4 regions of the Pseudomonas sp. KH_050 genome follow, and region 3 is predicted to be linked to each of the others. Evidence: predicted binding sites of a transcription regulator. Region 3 holds the regulator's gene; each other region holds the start of a gene.
The links. Region 3 encodes FliA, which starts transcription of late flagellar genes. Its sites were predicted from a motif close to CTAAAGTTTNNNNNNNNNNNGCCGNTAA; they were not measured.
Positions count from the first base shown of each region.

Region 1 (5,378 bases), 1.6 Mb from region 3:
GAAACGCCCCAGTTCGGCACCTTTCTCCAGATGGATCGGCGCACGCGCGGCTTCGTCGTAGCGCACGGTTTTCAGCTCGCGTTTGGGCGGAGTGACCAGCCCGGCCCAGACCGTTTCGATCGAGGCGACAATCATCGCGCCCACCAGCACCACGGCCATCGGCCCGCGTTCGGTGTCGAAAATGCAGGCTACGCGCTCGTTGCGGGCGAACAGTTCAGGGACGTTTTCGGCGGTGGTCTGATTGACCGAGAAAATCCGCCCCGGGATGTAGACCATCTCGCGCAGGGTGCCGGCCAGCGGCATGTGTACGCGGTGGTAGTCTTTCGGCGACAGGTAGATGGTGGCGAAGTCGCCGCCCATGAACGGTGCTGCGGCCGCGGCATCACCGCCGAGCAGTTCCAGTACGCTGAAACTGTGGCCCTTGGCCTGGAACACGCGACCGTGTTCGATCGGGCCGAGCTGGCTCACCGCGCCGTCGGCCGGGCTGAGGATCGCGCCCGGAGTCGGGTCCAGCGGCCGTGCACCGTCTTTCAAGGCTCGGGTGAAGAAAGCGTTGAAGTGCTCATAAGCGGTCAGGTCTTCGACCAGGGCTTGCGACATGTCCACCTGATAACGCTTGGCGAACCAGGCGGTGAAGGCATTCTTGAACCAGCGCACGCGGCATTCGGCAATGCAGCCGGCCAGGCGCGACAACAGGTGATGGGGCAGCAGGTACTGGCTGAGGATAAACAAACGCTTTTTCATTAACTGTCCTTAAAAAACCTTAAATCTCTACAGGCGTGTCGGGGTGGTTGCCCCATTCGCCCCAGGAGCCGGCGTAACCTTTGACTCGCGGATAACCGAGCGCCTTGGCCACCAGATAGGTGAAGCCAGAGCGGTGGTGAGTCTGGCAGTGGGTGATGACTTCTTTGTCTTTAGTGATGCCGAGTTTCTCGAGGATCTGCGGCATGTCGGAGCGGATGCGCAGGTTGCGCGCCGTATCCATGCCCGCCGTCCACTCGAAATTGACCGCGCCGGGGATATGCCCGGCTTTGGCCGCGAGCACTTTCTCGCCGGAATACTCCAGCGGCCCGCGCGCATCCCAGATCGCCAGGTCGGCGGCGCCCAAACGGCTTTGCAGGTACTCGCGGGTCGCGGTGGGTTCGTCGTGCAGAGTCAAGGCGACCGGGCCGCCGACCACTGCCGGGACCTGGATCGACATTGGCAAGCCTTCTGCCAGCCAGGCCGACAGGCCGCCGTCGACATAGTGGTAGTTGCTGTGGCCGATGACATCCAGCAGCCAGATAAAGCGCCCGGCCCAACCGCCGCCTTCGTCGTCATAGACCACGTAGACCGCATCGGGGTTATGCCCCAGTTCGCCGAACAACGCTTCAAGAGCGGCATGTGTCGGCAGCAGGCCCGGCGCAGGTGGCAGGCCTTGCTGAGTGCGTTTGGGGTCGACGAAATGTGCGCCGGGGATGTGTCCCGCGGCGTAGCGGGCGCTGCTGGTCAGGTCGACCAGGATCAGTTCGCGGGCGTCGAGACGAGCGAGCAGGTCGCTGGGTTCGATCACCAGCGCCAAGCCAGAGAAGTCAGACATGTGAGGTCTCCAGAGCACAAAGGGAAGGATTGTAGCGCAGCGTCAGTTACCGCGGTTGGTAAAGCTGTGCAGGGCTTTTTCGATGCACTGCGCAGTTTTACCAAAGGCCTGCACGGTGATTTCCGAGAACGGACCACCGCCCTGATCGGCCAGCACCAGCATCACCACCCGGCCGTTATTACTCAGTGAGCGTACCAATAGATGCTCACCGCCGAACCGGCTGCGCAGGCTTTCGGGCAGCAGCGCCGAAAGTCGGGCGTTGTTGGCGGGTGTCAGGCGAATTTGTGCCGGCTGTGCCAGCAGGCGTTGCAGCACGCTGCTCTGGCTGACCTGCAGATTCAGCATGGCCGCATCGCTGGAGAGGCCGGCGATCTGATGGACGCGCAGACTGCTTTGGCTGCGGTCGGCCATCAACAGCATCACCCGCCGCATCCCGCAGGCCACCAGCGCGTCGCGGGCAGAGGTGGTCAGGTGCAGCGCATTGGTGAAGCGGCTCGGCTCTGCCAGCAACTCGGCGCAGTGTTTGCGCCAGACCACCAGATCTTCCGCCGAAGGCGGTGCCGCAGGCAGCAGGGCGCTATTTTTGCGGCTGGTGGGCCACGGCCAGAGTAATGCCTGGGCCGGGTGCCAGAGGTCGGGCATCGTATGCTGGCGGGCACTTTGGACCGCTTGCTGGTGCAATTGCTGTTGCAATTCATCCATCGGCATCTGCAGGTACAGGCTGGTCAGAAGCTGCCAGCGCAGGCTGTGCGGGCTGTCCCAGACATGTTGCGCCGACAGCGCCAGACTGTTGGCCAGCAGTACGCTATTGGCCGGCTGGCTCAGCCAGCGGCGCAAGACCGGATCGTCATCCAGCCGCTGCTGCTGGCTCAGCCAGCGGCGCAAGACCGGATCGTCATCCAGCCGCTGCTGCTGGCGCAACGGGTGATCGCTATCACGGGCAATGCGCAGGACCTTGACCAGTAGGTGTTGCTCGCGGAGCAGCAGGCGGTAACCCTGCAGTATCCAGATCGGCAAATGCCAGCGTTCGGCCAGCGTCTGGCAGAGGTCCAGCAGGCGAACGCCGAACAGTTCCTGTTCAACCTTGCTTGCCGATTCGCTCTTGTGAACCACCCGCAGCTCCCACTGTTCGAGCAGTTGTGGATGGGTCAGCGCCAGCGGCCAGAGCGGCGAAAGGAACAGCAAGCTGCCCCAGTGGATGTCCTGCCAGAGTCGCGCCAGACGGCCGGCGAACAGACCGTTGGCCTGCTGCGTCGCGTGCTGGCTAATCAATTGTAACTGGCGCAATGCGACCGGGATTGCGCCCTCGGCCAACGCCGGCAGGCGCGCGAGTAATTCTTCAGTGCGCTTCAGACCGAGGCGATTGATGGCGATCTCAAGGTTCTCGGCCGGCTCGGCCATGCTGCCGTGAGTGTGCAGGTTGGCTTCGCGAATCACGCTGAGGGCCAGCGCGGGGCTGTCTTGCATCAACTCGGCGATATCGCGCATCGAGCTGCGGCTATTGGCGATGGCTTTGCACACGCGGTCATGACTGACTTGCGGCACCGGCAAAACCACGTCGTCGAGGAGCTTTATCCAGCCTTCGAGGGTGTCGGGTCTGGCAGTTGGGACTGTCGTTTCATTAGCCATAGTTGGGCGCGATCATCATTCACAATTAACACGCCCAAAAGGGGCAAGCTGGCTTTTCGCCTTAACGGCCTATAGTCTGGCGCAGTTTTGCCGATAAGTAGAAGAAGAGTTTTTTAACTTCCGAATATGACCTTGAACCCGACTCAGTAAGTACTTTCTACCTATGGCTAAAATTATCGGCATCATCGTCGTGTTCGCGAGTGTGCTCGGCGGATACGTGCTCTCCCACGGCAAAATTGCCGCCTTGATTCAGCCTTTCGAGGTCTTGATCATCGGCGGAGCGGCCTTCGGTGCATTTCTCCAGGCCAACCCCGGCCACATGACAAAGCATGTGATCAAGAAATCCCTGGGGATGTTCAGTTCGCGCTTCACCCACACCTTCTATCTGGAGGTGCTTGGCCTGATCTACGAGATCCTCAACAAGAGCCGTCGCGAAGGCATGATGGCGATTGAAGGCGATATCGAAGACGCCGCCGCCAGCCCGATTTTTGCCAAGTACCCGGCCGTGCTCAAAGATGAGCGCATGACCGCCTACATCTGCGACTACCTGCGCATCATGTCCTCCGGCAACATGGCTCCTCATGAGCTGGAAGGTCTGTTCGACATGGAACTGTTCAGCATGAAGGAAGACCTTGAGCATCCTTCCCATGCGGTCAATGGTATCGCCGACGCCATGCCGGGCTTCGGTATCGTCGCTGCGGTATTGGGTATCGTGGTGACGATGGCCTCTCTCGGTGACGGTGACCAGAAGTCCATCGGCCTGCACGTAGGTGCGGCGCTGGTCGGTACATTCTTCGGTATTCTCGCGGCCTACGGCTTCTTTGGCCCGCTGGCCCACGCCCTGGCTCACGATGCCAAAGTAGAACTGAACGTCTATGAGGCCATCAAGGCCTCGTTGGTGGCATCGGCCTCCGGCATGCCGCCGTCGCTGGCGGTGGAGTTCGGCCGCAAGGTTCTGTATCCGTCGCACCGTCCTAGCTTCGCTGAGCTGGAACAAGCGGTTCGCGGTCGCTGAGTCATGGAAAATAATCAGCCGATTATCATCAAGCGCGTCAAGCGCTTTGCTGGCGGACATCACGGGGGCTCCTGGAAAATCGCCTTCGCCGACTTCGCGACGGCGATGATGGCGTTCTTCCTGGTGCTGTGGCTGTTGTCCACGGCAACCCCGGAACAGAAGATCGCCATTGCCGGTTACTTCAAGGATCCGATCGGTTTTACCGAGAGCGGCACGCCCTACATTATCGACTTGGGCGGTTCGCCAGAACTGGCGCCGGAGACCACCATCAATCCCGAGCTCAAGTCCCAGCCGCAACCTGACAAGATCACCGTCGACGCCGAGCAAGTCGAGGGCATGGCCGAACAGGTTGAGAAAGAACGCCTGGAGCTGTTGCTGCAAGAGTTGCAGAACAAGGTCAATGAGAACCCGCAGCTGCAGAAATTCAAGGACCAGATCCTGTTCGAGATCACTCAGGATGGTTTGCGGATCCAGATCATGGATGCCGAGAACCGGCCGATGTTCGATTCTGGCAGTGCGCGCCTCAAGCCTTATTTCGAAGACATCCTGCTGGCGATGGCGGACACCATTAAAGCGGTGCCGAACAAGATCAGCGTCAGCGGTCATACCGATGCCAAACCCTACTCGGGCACCGGCGGCTTCGGTAACTGGGAGCTTTCGGCCAGCCGCGCGAATGCCGCCCGCCGTGCGCTGGTTGCCGGTGGTTATCCGGATACGCAGGTGGCGCGGGTGATCGGTTACGCCTCTTCGGCGTTGTTCGACCGCGCTGACCCGTTCAACCCGGTCAACCGCCGGATCGACATTGTGGTCTTGACCAAAAAAGCCCAGCGGGCCATCGAAGGCGAGCAAAACACCCCGCAACCCCCGGCGCCTGGCCAGAGCGCGCCAGGTGAGGTGCCGGGTGCCGCAATCGACCCGAATGCCTTGCCGGCGGACCAGGAGCCACTGCCGGCCCATGAGGTACGGCAGCGGCTGAACATTTTCGAGGATGGTGTGTTGAAGATGGATGAGCCCGGAAAAGTGCCGGACAGCCCAAAACCCTGACAAACAACCAGGCCGCGATCATCGCGGCCTGGTTGTTTTCGCGGAGTAATCTCAGTGGCTAAAAGCCACGGCGGATTTTGTTTTTGAGCTCGGCGTGGAAATGTTCGGCGT
Region 1 is NZ_CM174478.1:6,197,101-6,202,478, reverse strand. Features, by position in the region: gene asd (archaetidylserine decarboxylase) at 1-744, opposite strand, end outside; gene rhdA (thiosulfate sulfurtransferase) at 764-1,579, opposite strand; gene AC3IUA_RS28560 (HDOD domain-containing protein) at 1,622-3,208, opposite strand; gene motA (flagellar motor stator protein MotA) at 3,372-4,223, shown strand; gene motB (flagellar motor protein MotB) at 4,227-5,267, shown strand; gene AC3IUA_RS28545 (toll/interleukin-1 receptor domain-containing protein) at 5,326-5,378, opposite strand, start outside.
Region 1: motA (flagellar motor stator protein MotA) is a predicted target of FliA. The motif match lies at 3,278-3,305, and genes of this name have one in related genera.

Region 2 (5,378 bases), 3.3 Mb from region 3:
GCTGCCGACATCAAGCACGAAATCGTCAAGGCCTATGACATTGAGTCCGAAGGCGGCGTGGCATTCCGTGGCGCGTTCCTGATCGACGACAAAGGCGTTGTCCGCTCGCAGATCGTCAACGACCTGCCGCTGGGCCGTAACATGGAAGAGCTGGTCCGTCTGGTCGACGCTCTGCAATTCCACGAAGAGCACGGCGAAGTTTGCCCTGCAAACTGGAAAAAAGGCGACAAAGGCATGACTGCTTCGACCGAAGGCGTCGCAGCTTACCTGACTGAAAACGCTGGCAAGCTGTAAGCCACGCGTCAGGCATAAAAAAACCGGCCGTTGAGGCCGGTTTTTTTATGGGCGCGATTGCTTCAGGTGACCTGATCAGTCGTGGAAATCTTCCCAGCCACCCATTTGTTTCCAGCGATTGACGATGCCGCAGAACAGCTCGGCAGTCTTCTCGGTGTCGTAGCGCGCCGAGTGGGCCTCACGGCCGTCAAAATCGATATCGGCCGTCTGGCAGGCCTTGGCCAGCACGGTTTGACCGTAAGCCAGGCCAGCCAGGGTAGCGGTGTCGAAGCTCGAGAACGGGTGAAACGGATTGCGCTTCATGTCCAGGCGCGCGACAGCGGCGTTGAGGAAGCCCAGGTCGAAGCTGCTGTTATGCCCCACCAGAATCGCCCGTTTGCAGCCGTTGGCTTTCAGAGCCTTGCGTACACCGCGGAAGATATCGGTCAGGGCCGTCTCTTCGCTGACTGCCATGCGCAGCGGATGATCGAGCTTGATCCCGGTGAACTCCAGGGCTGCCGCTTCGATGTTCGCGCCTTCGAAAGGCTCGACCCGGAAAAAATAGGTGTGTTCAGGGTACACAAAGCCTTTTTCGTCCATGCCGATGGTGACGGCGGCAATTTCCAGCAAGGCATCGGTGGCACAGTTGAAACCACCGGTTTCAACATCGACGACTACCGGCAGGTAACCACGAAACCGGGCTGCCATCGGATGGCGCGAACCGCCACCACCGTTTTGGCCGTCTTGTTCGTCGTCGAAATGGTCTTCACTCACGAGTGTTTCTCCAGCAGACGCCAGCGCAGTTTTTCACCGGCGCGCAGCGGGATTACAGACAGCTCGCCGAAGGGCAGGCTGGTAGGGGCGGTCCACTCTTCGCGAACCAGGGTAATGCGATCGGTGTTTACCGGCAGGCCATAGAAGCGCGGGCCATGCAGGCTGGCAAAGCCTTCGAGTTTATCCAGCGCATTGCGCTGTTCGAAGGCTTCGGCATACATCTCGATCGCCGCATAAGCGGTGTAGCAACCCGCACAGCCACAGGCCGCTTCTTTGGCGTGTTGGGCGTGCGGGGCCGAATCGGTGCCAAGGAAAAACTTCTCGCTGCCGCTGGTGGCGGCGTCGAGCAGTGCTTCCTGGTGAATATTGCGTTTGAGAATCGGCAAGCAATAGAAGTGCGGACGAATCCCGCCAACCAGCATGTGGTTGCGATTGTACAGCAGGTGGTGCGCAGTGATGGTCGCGCCAACGTTGGCCGGGGCCTCATTGACGAACTGCACCGCTTCACGGGTGGTGATGTGTTCGAACACCACCTTGAGTGCCGGGAAGTGTTCCACCACCCGACGCAGGTGTTCGTCGATGAACAGCTTTTCACGGTCGAAGACATCGACATCGCCACGGGTGACTTCCCCGTGAATCAGCAAGGGCAAGCCGACTTCGGCCATGGCCGCAAGTGCCGGGAAGATCTTGTCGATGCTGGTGACACCGGAGTCCGAGTTGGTGGTGGCTCCGGCCGGATAGAGCTTGGCGGCATGCACGAATCCACTGGCCTTGGCCTCGCGAATCTCTGCAGCGGTAGTGCGATCGGTCAGGTACAGCACCATCAGCGGTTCGAAATGGCTGCCGGCCGGACGTGCAGCGAGGATACGCTGACGGTAGGCGTCGGCTTCAGCGGCATTGCGCACCGGTGGTACCAGGTTGGGCATGATGATGGCGCGGCCAAAGGTGCGCGCAACATCCGCAACAGTATTGGGTAGCACGGCACCATCGCGAAGATGTATATGCCAGTCGTCGGGACGCAGCAGGGTCAGGCGGTCGGACATAGGGAATTCCAGGCGGGTCAAACTGAGGCGAATGCTACCGGAAAAGACTCTCTCAGGCACTCGCTATCAAGTTTTGCAGCAAGCAGCCGATATCCCTTGGGTATTCGATAAACAAGTGTCATGCCGCAAACATGTGTGTCGGTCTTTTGTGTAGAAGCCAGTGGAGCCCCCCGTGCGCCAGCGTTATTTAGCCTTGCTCAGTGTGTTTGCCTGCCTGCCCGCGATGGCTCTGACTTACCAGACACGTCTGGAGAGCATCGAGTGGACGGTCGAAGGTGACAAATTCGAGTGCCGTCTGATCCAGCCCATCACCGATTTCGGTTCGGGGGAGTTCGTGCGGCGCGCCGGTGAGCAGGCGACTTTTCGCTTGAAGGCTTATAACAACTCACTCGGCGGCGGTTCGGCCACCCTGTTGGCGGCGGCTGCGCCTTGGCAGCCGGGGCGGGGGGACATCAATCTGGGGGCGGTGCAAGCCGGCAGCGGCGATGTACTGTTCAACAGTTCCCAGGCTCAGGCCGGCCGACTGTTCAGTGGTTTGCTGGACGGTCGAAGCCCGTTGATACGCCATTATTCCCGTGATGGCGGTGTCTCTGAGGTCCGTTTGTTACCGGTCAGATTCAGCAAGGCCTATGGCGACTATCAAGCCTGCACCGCCAAGCTGTTGCCGATGAACTTCGAGCAAGTGAAACAAGCCCGGGTGGGGTTTCCTGGCGGAGGTATCGAACTGGATGCGCAGGCCAAGGCCAGGTTGCAGAGCGTGCTGGAGTTCCTCAAGGCTGATCCGACGGTCAATCATATTCAGCTCGACGGCCACTCGGACAACAGCGGTAACCGCCTGACCAATCGCGATCTGTCGCGACGCAGGGCCTTGGCAGTCATGGAATTCTTCAAAGCCAACGGCGTCCCCGAAGCGCAGATCACCTTGCGTTTCCATGGCGAGCGCTACCCATTGGCGCCCAATATCAATTCCTCCAACAGGGCGAAGAACCGCCGGGTCAATGTTCATCTGGAGCGTGTGGCGCCCAGCGAAAAGCCGGCGCCGCAGGTCAGTTCGGCGAGCAATAGCGCGGCGACTTCCTGAAACGGCTGTAGTGGTCGCGCACTCGACATAATCTGTCGCTTCGTCGTCATAAGCTGTCGCGCCTCTGTAAATTATACTGTTTGAACGGTAGACTTGGCGGCTTTCCGAAAACCCCGTGGAGTGATGGCATGGCGGACGTAAACAAGGTCGTTTTGGCATATTCCGGCGGCCTGGACACTTCGGTGATCCTCAAGTGGCTGCAGGATACTTATAACTGTGAAGTGGTGACCTTCACCGCTGACCTGGGTCAGGGCGAAGAAGTCGAACCTGCACGCGCCAAGGCACAAGCCATGGGCGTCAAAGAAATCTACATAGACGATTTGCGTGAAGAATTCGTACGCGACTTCGTTTTCCCGATGTTCCGCGCCAACACCGTTTACGAAGGTGAGTACCTGCTGGGTACCTCCATCGCTCGCCCGTTGATCGCCAAGCGTTTGATCGAAATCGCCAACGAAACCGGCGCCGATGCCATTTCCCATGGTGCAACCGGCAAAGGCAACGACCAGGTCCGTTTCGAGCTGGGCGCTTATGCATTGAAGCCAGGGGTGAAAGTGATCGCTCCGTGGCGCGAATGGGACCTGCTCTCCCGTGAAAAGCTGATGGATTACGCTGAAAAGCACAATATTCCGATCGAGCGCCACGGCAAGAAGAAGTCCCCGTACTCGATGGATGCCAACCTGCTGCACATCTCCTATGAAGGCGGCGTGCTGGAAGACACCTGGACCGAGCACGAAGAGGACATGTGGCGTTGGACCAAGTCGCCGGAAGACGCGCCAAACGTTGCAACTTATCTGGAACTGACCTATCGCAATGGCGATATCGTTGCGCTGGACGGCGTTGAGATGACTCCAGCCACAGTGCTGGCGACGCTGAACCGCATTGGTGGCGAAAACGGCATCGGTCGTCTGGATATCGTTGAGAACCGTTACGTCGGCATGAAGTCTCGCGGCTGCTACGAAACCCCAGGCGGCACCATCATGCTGCGTGCTCACCGGGCAATCGAGTCGATCACCCTGGACCGCGAAGTGGCTCACCTCAAAGACGAGCTGATGCCTAAATACGCCAGCCTGATCTACACCGGTTACTGGTGGAGCCCTGAGCGTCTGATGTTGCAGCAGATGATCGACGCTTCTCAGGCGCACGTGAACGGCGTGGTTCGTCTGAAACTGTACAAAGGCAATGTCATTGTCACCGGCCGCAAGTCCGATGAGTCATTGTTCGATGCAAACATTGCGACGTTTGAAGAAGATGGCGGCGCTTATAATCAGGCGGATGCGGCTGGCTTCATCAAGCTCAATGCGTTACGCATGCGTATTGCCGCAAACAAAGGTCGGAAACTGTTCTGATTGATTGAATGCGACTCAAGAAATGGCCCTGCATAAAAGCAGGGCCATTTTTTTTGTTTGAAGTATCGAGTGCTCATTGTCGTATTCGGTGTGAATGTTTGATCGACATACGTGTTGATTTTTCTGACGCTGCTCACACAGGTTTGTTGTTTCGTAGGTATCAGCTATGCAGTGGTTGGCAGTGTCAGGGTCAGCGTACTCAGGTTGTAAATGATGTAATAATGTCGCTTTAATTTACCATTGCTCAGTTGGTCAAGTTCGTTTTGGTTTATAAGTTTTACCGATTTCTGGTTGGCAAGAAAAACAATAAGGTCATGTGTGTCAGGCTGGTTGTCGAGTGTTTCATCTATTTCGTTAACTAAAATCTCCAAGCCTCTTTTTGTCTCGATTCGTCGAGTGTCGATGATGTGCAGGTGGTGCAGTCTATGCTGTAGCTGAACGCTGTCCTGTACGGTTTTATTCGTAAATAGATTAATGATTACCGGTGGCGCCTGTGCGTTGCAGGGTGCAGCGTAGCGCATCGGTGAAAGGCGAATAAAGCTCTGCGGCTGGCATTTTCGTATTTTTTCAGGTGGGCGCGAGTTTTTCTCCTGGGCAAGGTTCTCATGGTTTTGATGTTCAGGGGCGGGAGGCGCACCCTTGGCTTCTTTCATAAGTACGGCTTCGTGGATGATTTTCAGGAAGTGCTTTGCTTTTCCGAAGTCGGAAGGCGAATACAGTGCTTTGTAGTTGAAGTTTAGCGTGACAAAAAACAGCAGTATCAGGCAGAACGGGAAACTGATTAGAAACCAGATGTAGATATCCCGGTCGTCGTTGTCAAGGAACGGTAGCGATACGGCTGCCGAGGCTTCTGTTATGGCA
Region 2 is NZ_CM174478.1:1,342,464-1,347,841, forward strand. Features, by position in the region: gene AC3IUA_RS06160 (peroxiredoxin) at 1-294, shown strand, start outside; gene rnt (ribonuclease T) at 370-1,047, opposite strand; gene pyrC (dihydroorotase) at 1,044-2,090, opposite strand; gene AC3IUA_RS06175 (flagellar protein MotY) at 2,263-3,171, shown strand; gene AC3IUA_RS06180 (argininosuccinate synthase) at 3,300-4,517, shown strand; gene AC3IUA_RS06185 (hypothetical protein) at 4,682-5,378, opposite strand, start outside.
Region 2: AC3IUA_RS06175 (flagellar protein MotY) is a predicted target of FliA. The motif match lies at 2,156-2,183, and genes of this name have one in related genera.

Region 3 (5,378 bases):
CGTCCATGCCCACACCACGCCCGGACACATCGGAAATCTCGGTCTTGGTCGAGAAACCCGGCGCAAAAATCAGGTTGTAGCACTCGGAGTCGCTCAGTCGATCGGCAGCATCCTTGTCCATCACCCCGCGTTTCACCGCGATGGAACGCAGGACATTCGGGTCCATGCCCTTGCCGTCATCGGAAATCGACAGCAGGATGTGGTCGCCTTCCTGCTCCGCCGCCAGAATAACTTTGCCGCCGCGGGACTTGCCCGAGGCTTCGCGTTCTTCCGGCGATTCGATACCGTGGTCGACCGCGTTGCGCACCAAGTGGACCAGCGGATCGGCCAAGGCCTCGACGAGGTTCTTGTCGAGGTCGGTTTCTTCGCCGACAAGTTCCAGGTTGATCTCTTTTTTCAACTGACGCGCCAAATCGCGGACCAGTCGCGGGAAGCGCCCGAAGACTTTCTTGATCGGCTGCATGCGGGTCTTCATCACCGCGGTCTGCAGATCGGCCGTCACCACGTCGAGGTTCGACACCGCTTTGGACATGGCCTCGTCGCCACTGTTGAGACCCAGGCGCACCAAGCGGTTACGCACCAGCACCAGTTCGCCGACCATGTTCATGATCTCGTCCAGCCGCGCGGTATCAACCCGCACAGTGGTTTCGGCTTCGCTGGCCGGTTTATCCGCCGGTGGCGAAGCCGGGGCACGGGCAGGAGCAGGAGCAGGAGCGGCCACTGCGGCAGGCTTCGGTGCTTCAACCTTGGGTTCAGAGGCTTTGGCGACAGGCTTGGCCGGCGGTTTGACGACCGGCGCGGCTACTGCAGCGCTAGCGCCTGCTTCAGTGAACTTGCCTTTGCCGTGCAGTTCGTCGAGCAGCGCTTCGAACTCATGATCGGAAATCAGATCACTGCCCGCCGCTACAGCGCTTGGCGCGGCCGGAGCCGGTACCGCAGCGATGGCCGATTCCAGGGCCTCGACTGCGAAGTTGCCTTTGCCGTGCAACTGGTCGAGCAGCGCTTCGAATTCGTCGTCGGTAATTTCGTTGCTGGCCGCTGGGGCTACTGGCGCTGCAGGCTCGGCCGGTGCGGCGAGTGCGTCGACCGCGAACTGCCCCTTGCCGTGCAGCTGATCGAGCAACGACTCGAACTCGGCATCGGTGATTTCATCGCTGCCCGACGCTACCGGCGCCGCCGCGGGTGCCTCGGCCTGGGCCTTCACCGCATTGAGCGAGTCGAGCAGCAGTTCGAATTCGTTATCAGTGACGTCGCCCGAATCGCTCTCGGCAACGGGTTCGGCACTGACTTCAACCGCCGCTGCAGTCTCGGCTGTAGCAGGCTCGGCCAGACGCGCCAAAGCCGCCAACAACTCCGGCGTTGCGGCGGTGACCGCAGTGCGCTCGCGGACTTCGGTGAACATGCCGTTCACCGCATCCAGCGCTTCCAGAACCACGTCCATCAATTCCGAGTCGACCCGTCGCTCACCCTTGCGCAGGATGTCGAAGACGTTCTCGGCGATGTGACAGCACTCCACCAGTTCATGGAGCTGGAGGAAGCCGGCGCCCCCTTTTACAGTGTGAAAACCGCGAAAGATTGCATTGAGCAAATCCGCATCATCGGGTCGGCTTTCAAGCTCGACCAGCTGTTCGGACAGTTGCTCAAGAATCTCGCCGGCCTCAACCAGGAAATCCTGAAGGATCTCTTCATCGGCGCCGAAGCTCATTAATGGGTGCTCCTACTAGGTCGGCCTAAAATCCAAGGCTGGAAAGCAAATCGTCGACATCGTCCTGACCGGACACAACGTCTTCTCGTTTATCGGCATGAATCTGCGGACCTTCACCCTGAGACAGATGTTTTTCTGGATCTTTTTGCGCAAGGATCGATTCACGGTCATGTTCAATGCCGGCAAAACGGTCGACCTGACTGGCCATCAGCACCAGTTTGAGCAGATTGCTTTCGACTTCCGTGACCAACTGGGTCACGCGCTTGATCACCTGACCGGTAAGGTCCTGGTAATCCTGCGCCAGCAGGATGTCGTTGAGATTGCCCGAGACGATACGATTCTGTTGCTCGCTGCGCGTGAGGAAACCGTCAACCCGCCGGGCCAGCTCGCGGAACTCTTCGGCACCGATTTCGCGGCGCATGAAACGTCCCCAGTCGGCACTCAAGGCCTGGGCGTCATTGCTCAGGCCGTTGACCAGCGGCGTGCTGTTCTCGACCAGATCCATGGTGCGGTTGGCCGCAGCCTCGGTCAGCCTGACCACATAGGACAGGCGCTCAGTGGCATCCGTGATCTGTGACACTTCCTTGGCTTGCGGCATGTTCGGGTCAATCTGAAAATTGACGATCGCACTATGCAGTTCGCGAGTGAGCTTGCCGACTTCCTGGTACAGGCCACGATCACGGGTCTGGTTGAGCTCATGGATCAGTTGCACAGCGTCGCCGAACTGACCTTTCTCAAGGCTGTCGACCAGTTCGCGGGCGTGTTTTTTCAGGGTCGATTCAAAATCGCCCTGTGATGTTTCGTAATGCTCCATAGCTCCCCCCGTGACAATTTCGGTCAACCGATGCGTTCGAAGATTTTTTCAATCTTTTCTTTTAACGCCTGGGCCGTGAAGGGTTTGACCACGTAGCCATTCACTCCGGCCTGAGCGGCCTCGATGATTTGCTCACGCTTGGCTTCGGCCGTGACCATCAACACCGGCAGGTGCTTGAGTTTTTCATCGGCACGCACGTGGCGCAGCAGGTCGATACCGGTCATGCCCGGCATGTTCCAGTCCGTTACCAGAAAGTCGATGCTCCCGCTGTTGAGGACCGGAATCGCGGTAGTACCGTCATCCGCCTCGACCGTGTTGGTGAACCCAAGGTCACGCAACAGGTTTTTAATGATCCGCCGCATCGTTGAGAAGTCATCAACGATGAGGATTTTCATGTTCTTGTCCAATTCGACCTCCAAGCAGTCTTAAACGCGCCCAGCACCTGGACACGCCACTCAATCATTTCGGCGTAACACTCAGCGGCTGCATGGAGCACAACAGGCCGTGACCGGTGCGCAAAAACGCCGTACCAGCCTCGTTCGCAGTGTCCCCACACTGCCTGTCAGCGCGCTCGCCACTCCCCCAAACGCCCCCGCAAGCGGGCCGCGCACTGGCTGTGTAACTGGCTGACCCGCGATTCGCTGACCCCCAGGACCTCACCGATTTCCTTGAGGTTCAGCTCTTCGTCGTAGTACAGCGCCAAGACCAGTCGCTCACGCTCCGGCAAATTGGCAATCGCGTCCGCCAACGCAGCCTGGAAACGCTCATCTTCCAGGTCACGCGACGGCTCGAGATGAGCACTCGCGCCATCCTCGTGCAGCCCTTCATGCTCGCCGTCCTGCAACAGATCGTCGAAACTGAACAGCCGGCTGCCCAAGGTGTCGTTCAAAATCCCGTAATAATCGTCGAGACTCAATTGGAGTTCGGCCGCAACTTCGTGATCTTTAGCGTCACGACCGGTTTTAGCTTCAATTGAGCGAATGGCATCACTGACCATCCGGGTATTGCGGTGAACCGAACGCGGCGCCCAGTCACCTTTACGCACCTCATCGAGCATCGCCCCACGAATACGGATACCGGCATAGGTTTCGAAACTCGCACCCTTGCTGGCGTCGTATTTGGTCGAGACCTCGAGCAGGCCGATCATCCCGGCCTGGATCAGATCCTCGACCTGCACACTGGCCGGCAGACGCGCCAGCAAGTGGTAGGCAATCCGCTTGACCAATGGCGCATGACGCTCGATCAGTTCGCACTGACTGTCACGCGCCGAGGATTTGTAAAGGTTGTAGCCGCTGGCTGTCATAGCACCGGTCCTGCCGTTTGATGCACCAGCCGCTCGACGAAGAATTCCAGGTGCCCGCGCGGATTGGCCGGCAACGGCCAGGTATCGACCTTCTGCGCGATGGCCTTGAATGCCAGCGAGCACTTGGAACGCGGGAACGCCTCATAGACTGCACGCTGCTTTTGCACCGCCTTGCGCACACACTCGTCGTAAGGCACCGCACCGACGTATTGTAAGGCCACGTCGAGAAAGCGATCAGTGACCTTGGTCAACTTGGCGAACAGGTTGCGCCCTTCCTGGGGGCTCTGCGCCATGTTGGCGAGCACCCGGAAGCGGTTCATGCCGTAATCGCGATTGAGCAATTTGATCAGTGCGTAAGCGTCGGTGATCGACGTCGGTTCGTCGCAGACCACCAGCAATACTTCCTGGGCCGCGCGCACGAAACTCACCACCGACTCACCAATCCCGGCGGCGGTGTCGATCACCAGCACGTCGAGGTTGTCGCCGATATCACTGAACGCCTGGATCAGCCCGGCATGCTGCGCCGGGCTCAGGTGCACCATGCTCTGCGTGCCGGAGGCCGCCGGGACGATGCGGATTCCGCCGGGGCCCTGCAGCAGCACATCGCGCAGCTCACAGCGCCCCTCGACCACATCGGCCAGAGTACGTTTGGGTGTCAGCCCCAACAAAACGTCGACGTTCGCCAGCCCCAGATCGGCGTCCAGCAGCATGACGCGCCGGCCGAGCTCCGCTAGAGCCAGGGACAAGTTCACTGACACGTTAGTCTTCCCGACGCCACCTTTGCCGCCGGTCACCGCGATAACCTGTACGGGATGCATGCTGCCCATGTTCTTTCTTTACCTTGTCTTGCTTAGACGGAGGCCACATAACTGGCTGCGCGTTCCCACTGGAACAATGCATGGCAGACCATCGATGTAGGTACACTGCAATCTATTCATGATTACCTCAGCCGACCCGCTTGGTCGGGCTGTGATAGAGATCAGCGAACATATCAGCCATGGCTTCTTCGCTGGGTTCTTCCTGCATCTGCACACTCACCGCGCGACTGACCAATTGATGGCGTCGTGGCAAATGCAGATCATCCGGGATCCGTGGCCCATCGGCCAGATAGGCAACCGGTAACTGGTGACTGATCGCCAGGCTCAACACGTCGCCCAGACTCGCGGTTTCATCCAGTTTAGTCAGGATGCAGCCGGCCAGCCCGCAACGTTTGTAACTGTGATAAGCAGCGGTTAGAACCTGTTTCTGGCTGGTGGTTGCCAGTACCAGATAATTTTTTGACTTGATCCCGCGCCCGGCCAGGCTTTCCAGTTGCATGCGCAACGCCGGGTCGCTGGCCTGAAGGCCGGCGGTATCGATCAACACCACACGCTTGCGCAGCAGCGGATCGAGGGCCTGGGCCAGGGACTGACCCGGGTCAAGGTGGACCACTGGAACATTGAGGATACGGCCCAGGGTCTTGAGTTGTTCCTGGGCACCAATCCGGTAGCTGTCCATGCTCACCAGCGCGATGTTCTGCGAGCCGTACTTGAGCACATAACTCGCCGCCAGCTTGG
Region 3 is NZ_CM174478.1:4,637,269-4,642,646, forward strand. Features, by position in the region: gene AC3IUA_RS21070 (chemotaxis protein CheA) at 1-1,705, opposite strand, end outside; gene AC3IUA_RS21075 (protein phosphatase CheZ) at 1,731-2,519, opposite strand; gene AC3IUA_RS21080 (chemotaxis response regulator CheY) at 2,543-2,914, opposite strand; gene fliA (RNA polymerase sigma factor FliA) at 3,082-3,822, opposite strand; gene fleN (flagellar synthesis regulator FleN) at 3,819-4,649, opposite strand; gene flhF (flagellar biosynthesis GTPase FlhF) at 4,768-5,378, opposite strand, start outside.

Region 4 (5,378 bases), 1.1 Mb from region 3:
GCTGACGGAAGATGCGGACACCCGCGTGCTGGTTCTGGAATACGGTGGCAGTGATCGCAGTGTGGTGATCCAGATGCCCAGTGCCTTCTCGATCCCGATGAATACCACCAAGTACAACTGGCGTTATGAGACCGAGCCCGAGCCTTACCTCAACGGACGTCGAGTTCACTGCCCGCGAGGCAAGGTGCTGGGTGGTTCCTCGTCAATCAATGGGCTGGTGTATATCCGCGGGCATGCCCTGGACTTTGACGAGTGGGAATCCCTTGGTGCGGTAGGGTGGGGCTACCGTAATTGCCTGCCGTATTTCAAGCGCGCGGAAAGTTGCGAGGCTGGCGGTGACGAATACCGGGGCGGCTCCGGGCCCTTGCACACGAGCAACGGCAACCACATGAAAAACCCGCTGTACGGGGCCTGGGTCGATGCCGGAGCGGAGGCGGGCTACATCAAGACGGATGACTGCAATGGCTTTATGCAGGAAGGTTTCGGTGCGATGCACATGACCGTGAAAAATGGCGTGCGCTGTTCCACCGCCAACGCCTATCTGCGTCCGGCCATGAAGCGGCCCAATCTGACTGTGGTAACCCAGGCGATGACCCGACAGATCATCCTCGACGGCAAGCGCGCGGTGGGGATCACCTACGATTGCGAAGGCCAGACCCATACCGTACATTGCAACAAAGAAGTATTGATCTGCGCAGGCCCCATCGGTGCCCCGCACTTGCTGCAACGCTCCGGTATCGGGCCGACCGAGGTGCTCCGTAAAGCCGGTGTGGAAGTTCGGCATCACCTGCCTGGTGTCGGGGAGAACCTGCAGGACCACGCGGAAATCTACATCCAGTTCGGCTGTAAGGAGCCGGTGACGCTCAACAGCAAAATGGACCCGTTGAGCAAACTGTTGATCGGTCTGCGCTGGCTGCTGCGCAAGGACGGCCTCGGCGCGACCAATCACTTCGAGGCCGGTGGCTTCATTCGCTCCGAACAGGGGTTGCGCTGGCCCGACATCCAGTTCCACTTTCTGCCCGCAGCCATGCGCTACGACGGCAATAAACCGATCAAGGGGCACGGCTTCATGGTGCTGACCGGGCCGAACAAACCCAAGAGCCGGGGCCATGTGCGGATTCGCTCGGCGGATCCCTACGAACACCCGGAAATCCTCTTCAACTACCTGCAACGGGAAGAGGACCGCGAGGGCTTCCGCCGTTGCGTGCGCCTGACCCGGGAAATCATCGGCCAGCCGGCGATGGATCGCTTCCGTGACACCGAGATCGCGCCCGGACCACTGGTGAACACTGACGAAGAGATAGATGCCTTCGTGCGCGACAACCTGGAGAGCACCTACCATCCCTGTGGCTCTTGCCGCATGGGCGAGGACGACATGGCAGTGGTTGACTCGCAATTGCGCGTGCGCGGGATCGACGGCTTGCGGGTGATCGACTCGTCGGTATTTCCCAGCGAGCCGAACGGCAATCTCAACGCCCCGACCATCATGCTCGCCGAGCGCGCCGCCGATCTGGTGCGCGGGCGCACGATGCTGCCGGCATCCGATGCGCTGGTCGGTCTGGCCCAGGCGTGGGAAACACGCCAACGGACCTCGGCGCCGGTGCGTAAGGTCCGCTGCTGATGGGAGGGGGCAGGAGCGAACTTGCCCTAAGGCCAAGCAGTTAAGATAAAAAGCGCCGAAATGCAAACCTGTGGCGAGGGGGCTTGCCCCCGCCGGCCGGTCCGCGCTCGGGCGAAGCAGTCGTAAAGCCTGCACATGCGGTGTGCCAGGCAGAACTGGTTCGCAGGTTTTAGGGCCGCTGCGCGCCCCAGCGGGGGCAAGCCCCCTCGCCACAGTTGATCGTCCGACTATATATTTCTGTTAACTGACTTGCATTGGGGCAAACTCGCTCTTTGTTCAGCCGGATTACACCCGGAACTGTTTGAGCAAGCGGTTCAACTGCTCACTCAGTTGTTTCAGATGCAGGCTGGCGACGCTGGACTGCTCGGCGGCCAGGGCAGTGCTCTGGGAAAGCCCCGCAGCCTGGGTGACATTCTGGTTGATGTCTTCGACCACATGCGCCTGTTGCAGCGTTGCACTGGCGATCGAGGCATTCAGCCCGTTGAGATTACGCAACGCCTGGCCGATGGCACTCAGGCTGGCCCCTGCCAGGCCGGCCTGTTCGATGGTCAGTTGCGAGGCGCGACTGCTGTCGCTGATGACTTTGACCGCGGCCTCGGAATGGGACTGCAGGCGCTCGATCATCGACTGGATCTCGGCCGTGGATTTCTGCGTGCGCTGGGCCAGCAGCCGGACTTCATCGGCGACCACCGCAAACCCGCGACCTTGTTCACCGGCGCGGGCGGCTTCAATCGCGGCATTGAGCGCCAGCAGGTTGGTTTGCTCGGCGATCGAGCGGATCACCTCCAGGACGCTGCCGATCTGGGTGCTTTCGGTCGCCAGCGTGCGGATCACCTCGACAGCTTGATCAATGGTGCTCGACAGCTGATCGATCTGTTGCAGGCTGCCATCGATATTCACTTGGCCCTGGCGAGCCTGGGCTTCGGCGTCGCGCATTTCACTGGCCGCATGCTCGGCGTTTTTCGCTACATCCTGCACCCCGTAGGTCACTTCGTTGATGGCCGTGGCCACCAGTTCCATTTGTTGGGATTGTTGCTGGCTGCGCTCCTGAGCCTGGGCCGCGTTGCTGCCCAGATCGGCCGAAGACTGGCCCAAGGCGCTGGCGGAGATCTGCAACTGGCAGATGACCTCGCGCAACTTGGCAGTGAAGCTATTGAAATGGTGGGCCAATTGGGTGACTTCGTCCTGCCCGTGGGTATCGAGACTGCGGGTCAGGTCGCTTTCGCCGCTGGCGATATTGGCCATGGCCTGCACTGCCTCTTGCAAAGGTCGTACGATACTGCGGGCGATCAACGTCACCAGCAACGCCATGATTAGCGCAATTGCCAGCCCGACGACAGAGGCTTCCCACACTTGACCGTAGAACTCGGCCTGCATGTCATCGATGTACACGCCGGAACCGATGACCCAGCCCCAGGGTTCGAACAGTTTTACGTAGGAGGTTTTTTGCACCGGGGCAGTGGCACCCGGTTTTGCCCAGCGGTAGTCGACCATCCCGGCGCCCTTGGACCTGGCGATGGCCACCATCTCGTTGAATAGCGCAAAACCGTCGGGATCCTTGATGGTGGAGAGGTCCTGACCATCAAGTTTCGGGTTGGTCGGGTGCATGATCATCACGGGCTTCAGATCGTTGATCCAGAAGTACTCTTTCTGGTCATAACGCAGGCCGCGGACCACACTCAATGCCTGTTTCTGGGCGGCGTCACGGCTCAAGGTGCCAGCGGTTTCGAGGCCGTGGTAATACTCCAGCACCCCATTGGCGGTCTGCACCACATGCTGGGTTTTCTCGGCCTTGGCCAGGTAGAGGTCATCGTGAATCTGCTTGAGCATCAACAGGCCCAAGGTCATCAGCATCAGCACAGCCACTATCAGGATGAGCCACAGCCGACGGCTGATCGATACACTGCGCAAGCTATTCATAACCGGTTACTCCAGATTCTTTTTCTTGTATTAAATATCTGCCAGCATCGAAACACGTTTTGTTCTGTGAGCCCATCCGACCCAAGCCTGTTAACGCGACAGCGTTAATCGAGGATGTCTGATAGGATTTCGGCCGCGCGCGGAAAAACCTGAGCCCGGCTTGATTTTTCACGGGTTTTTTACGGTTTTTGGTTAATCCTGAGCGCGCTGAAACTCGACTACGCTATCGCGGTCAAGGCGATGGAAAATATTAACGAGGCATGCCTGGAGGCATCGCTTCATGGGGGATTGATGGATCTTTGGACTGCCGTTCAGGCATTTGTTTTAGGGGTTGTAGAGGGACTGACCGAGTTTCTGCCGATTTCCAGTACCGGACACCAGATCATCGTCGCGGACTTGCTGAATTTTGGTGGCGAGCGGGCCATGGCGTTCAACATCATTATCCAGCTCGGGGCGATTCTGGCGGTGGTCTGGGAGTTTCGCCGGAAAATCTTCGATGTGGTCGTCGGCCTGCCGACACAGCCCAATGCCCAGCGCTTCACTGTCAATCTGCTGATCGCGTTTCTGCCAGCCGTGGTGTTGGGGGTGATTTTCGCCGACCTGATTCATGAGTACCTGTTCAACCCGATTACCGTCGCGAGCGCGCTGGTGGTGGGTGGGATAATCATGCTCTGGGCCGAGCGTCGCAAACACGAAGTGCATGCCCACAGCGTTGACGAAATGACCTGGAAAGATGCACTGAAAGTCGGTTGTGCCCAATGTCTGGCGATGATCCCCGGTACTTCGCGTTCCGGTTCGACCATCATTGGCGGCTTGCTGTTCGGTCTTTCGCGTAAAACCGCCACGGAGTTTTCGTTTTTCCTGGCAATGCCGACCATGGTCGGTGCGGCGGTGTACTCCGGCTATAAATACCGCGATCTGTTCAAGCCGGATGACTTTCCGGTCTTCGCCATTGGTTTTGTCACCGCGTTCATCTTCGCGATGCTTTCGGTCAGGGGGCTGCTGCGGTTCATCGCCAGTCACAGCTACGCGGTATTTGCCTGGTACCGGATTGCCTTCGGCCTGCTGATCCTGGCGACCTGGCAGTTCGGCTGGGTCGACTGGGCGGCGGCCAAACTGTGATCGAGCCTCGGCCACGCGGCAACTCCGGGCAACAGCCCGGGGCTGCCATTGCGCACCCGCGATTCAAGGGCCTGGTTTTTCTGGCGCTGTGCGCCGTGCCGGGTTTCGGCTCGGCCATGTTGTGGCTGCGGGGGATTTCCAGTATTCCCTTGGCCGCCTACGGGATCGTCAGCCTGCTGGCGTTCTTCCTGTACTGGCATGACAAGCGCAAGGCCCGCGCCGACAGTTGGCGCACGCCGGAAAACATTTTGCATGCCGTGGAGCTGGTCGGCGGCTGGCCGGGCGCGTTGTTGGCCCAGCAACTGTTTCGCCACAAAACCCGCAAGCTGTCCTATCAACTGGTGTTCTGGGTGATCGTGCTGTTGCACCAGGTATTCTGGATCGATCAGCTGTTCCTCGGCGCCACGCTGTTTTCCTTGTTCTAGAGCAGCAACCCGACCTGCACGCGCTTGGGCAACTTGCTGACCACCAATTGGTGGGAACGTTGCAGCAAGCCTTGTAGCTCTTCGGTAGCCAGCGGGTAGGGCGGTTCCATGATGATCCACTGCGCCCTGGCCAGGTAGGGCGCGGGGCGAATGCCCGGGCGGTCGACATGGCCGAGAAACAGTTCCTTGTCGACCTTGAATGCCAGCGACGCGCCGCGCAGGTTCTGCAGGGCGAACATCTTGTTCCCGGCTATCGAGAACACTCGTACACCGCCCCATTTATAGTCTTC
Region 4 is NZ_CM174478.1:3,579,143-3,584,520, reverse strand. Features, by position in the region: gene betA (choline dehydrogenase) at 1-1,621, shown strand, start outside; gene AC3IUA_RS16380 (methyl-accepting chemotaxis protein) at 1,907-3,541, opposite strand; gene AC3IUA_RS16375 (undecaprenyl-diphosphate phosphatase) at 3,833-4,663, shown strand; gene AC3IUA_RS16370 (DUF1294 domain-containing protein) at 4,663-5,088, shown strand; gene AC3IUA_RS16365 (MmcQ/YjbR family DNA-binding protein) at 5,085-5,378, opposite strand, start outside.
Region 4: AC3IUA_RS16380 (methyl-accepting chemotaxis protein) is a predicted target of FliA. The motif match lies at 3,668-3,695, and genes of this name have one in related genera.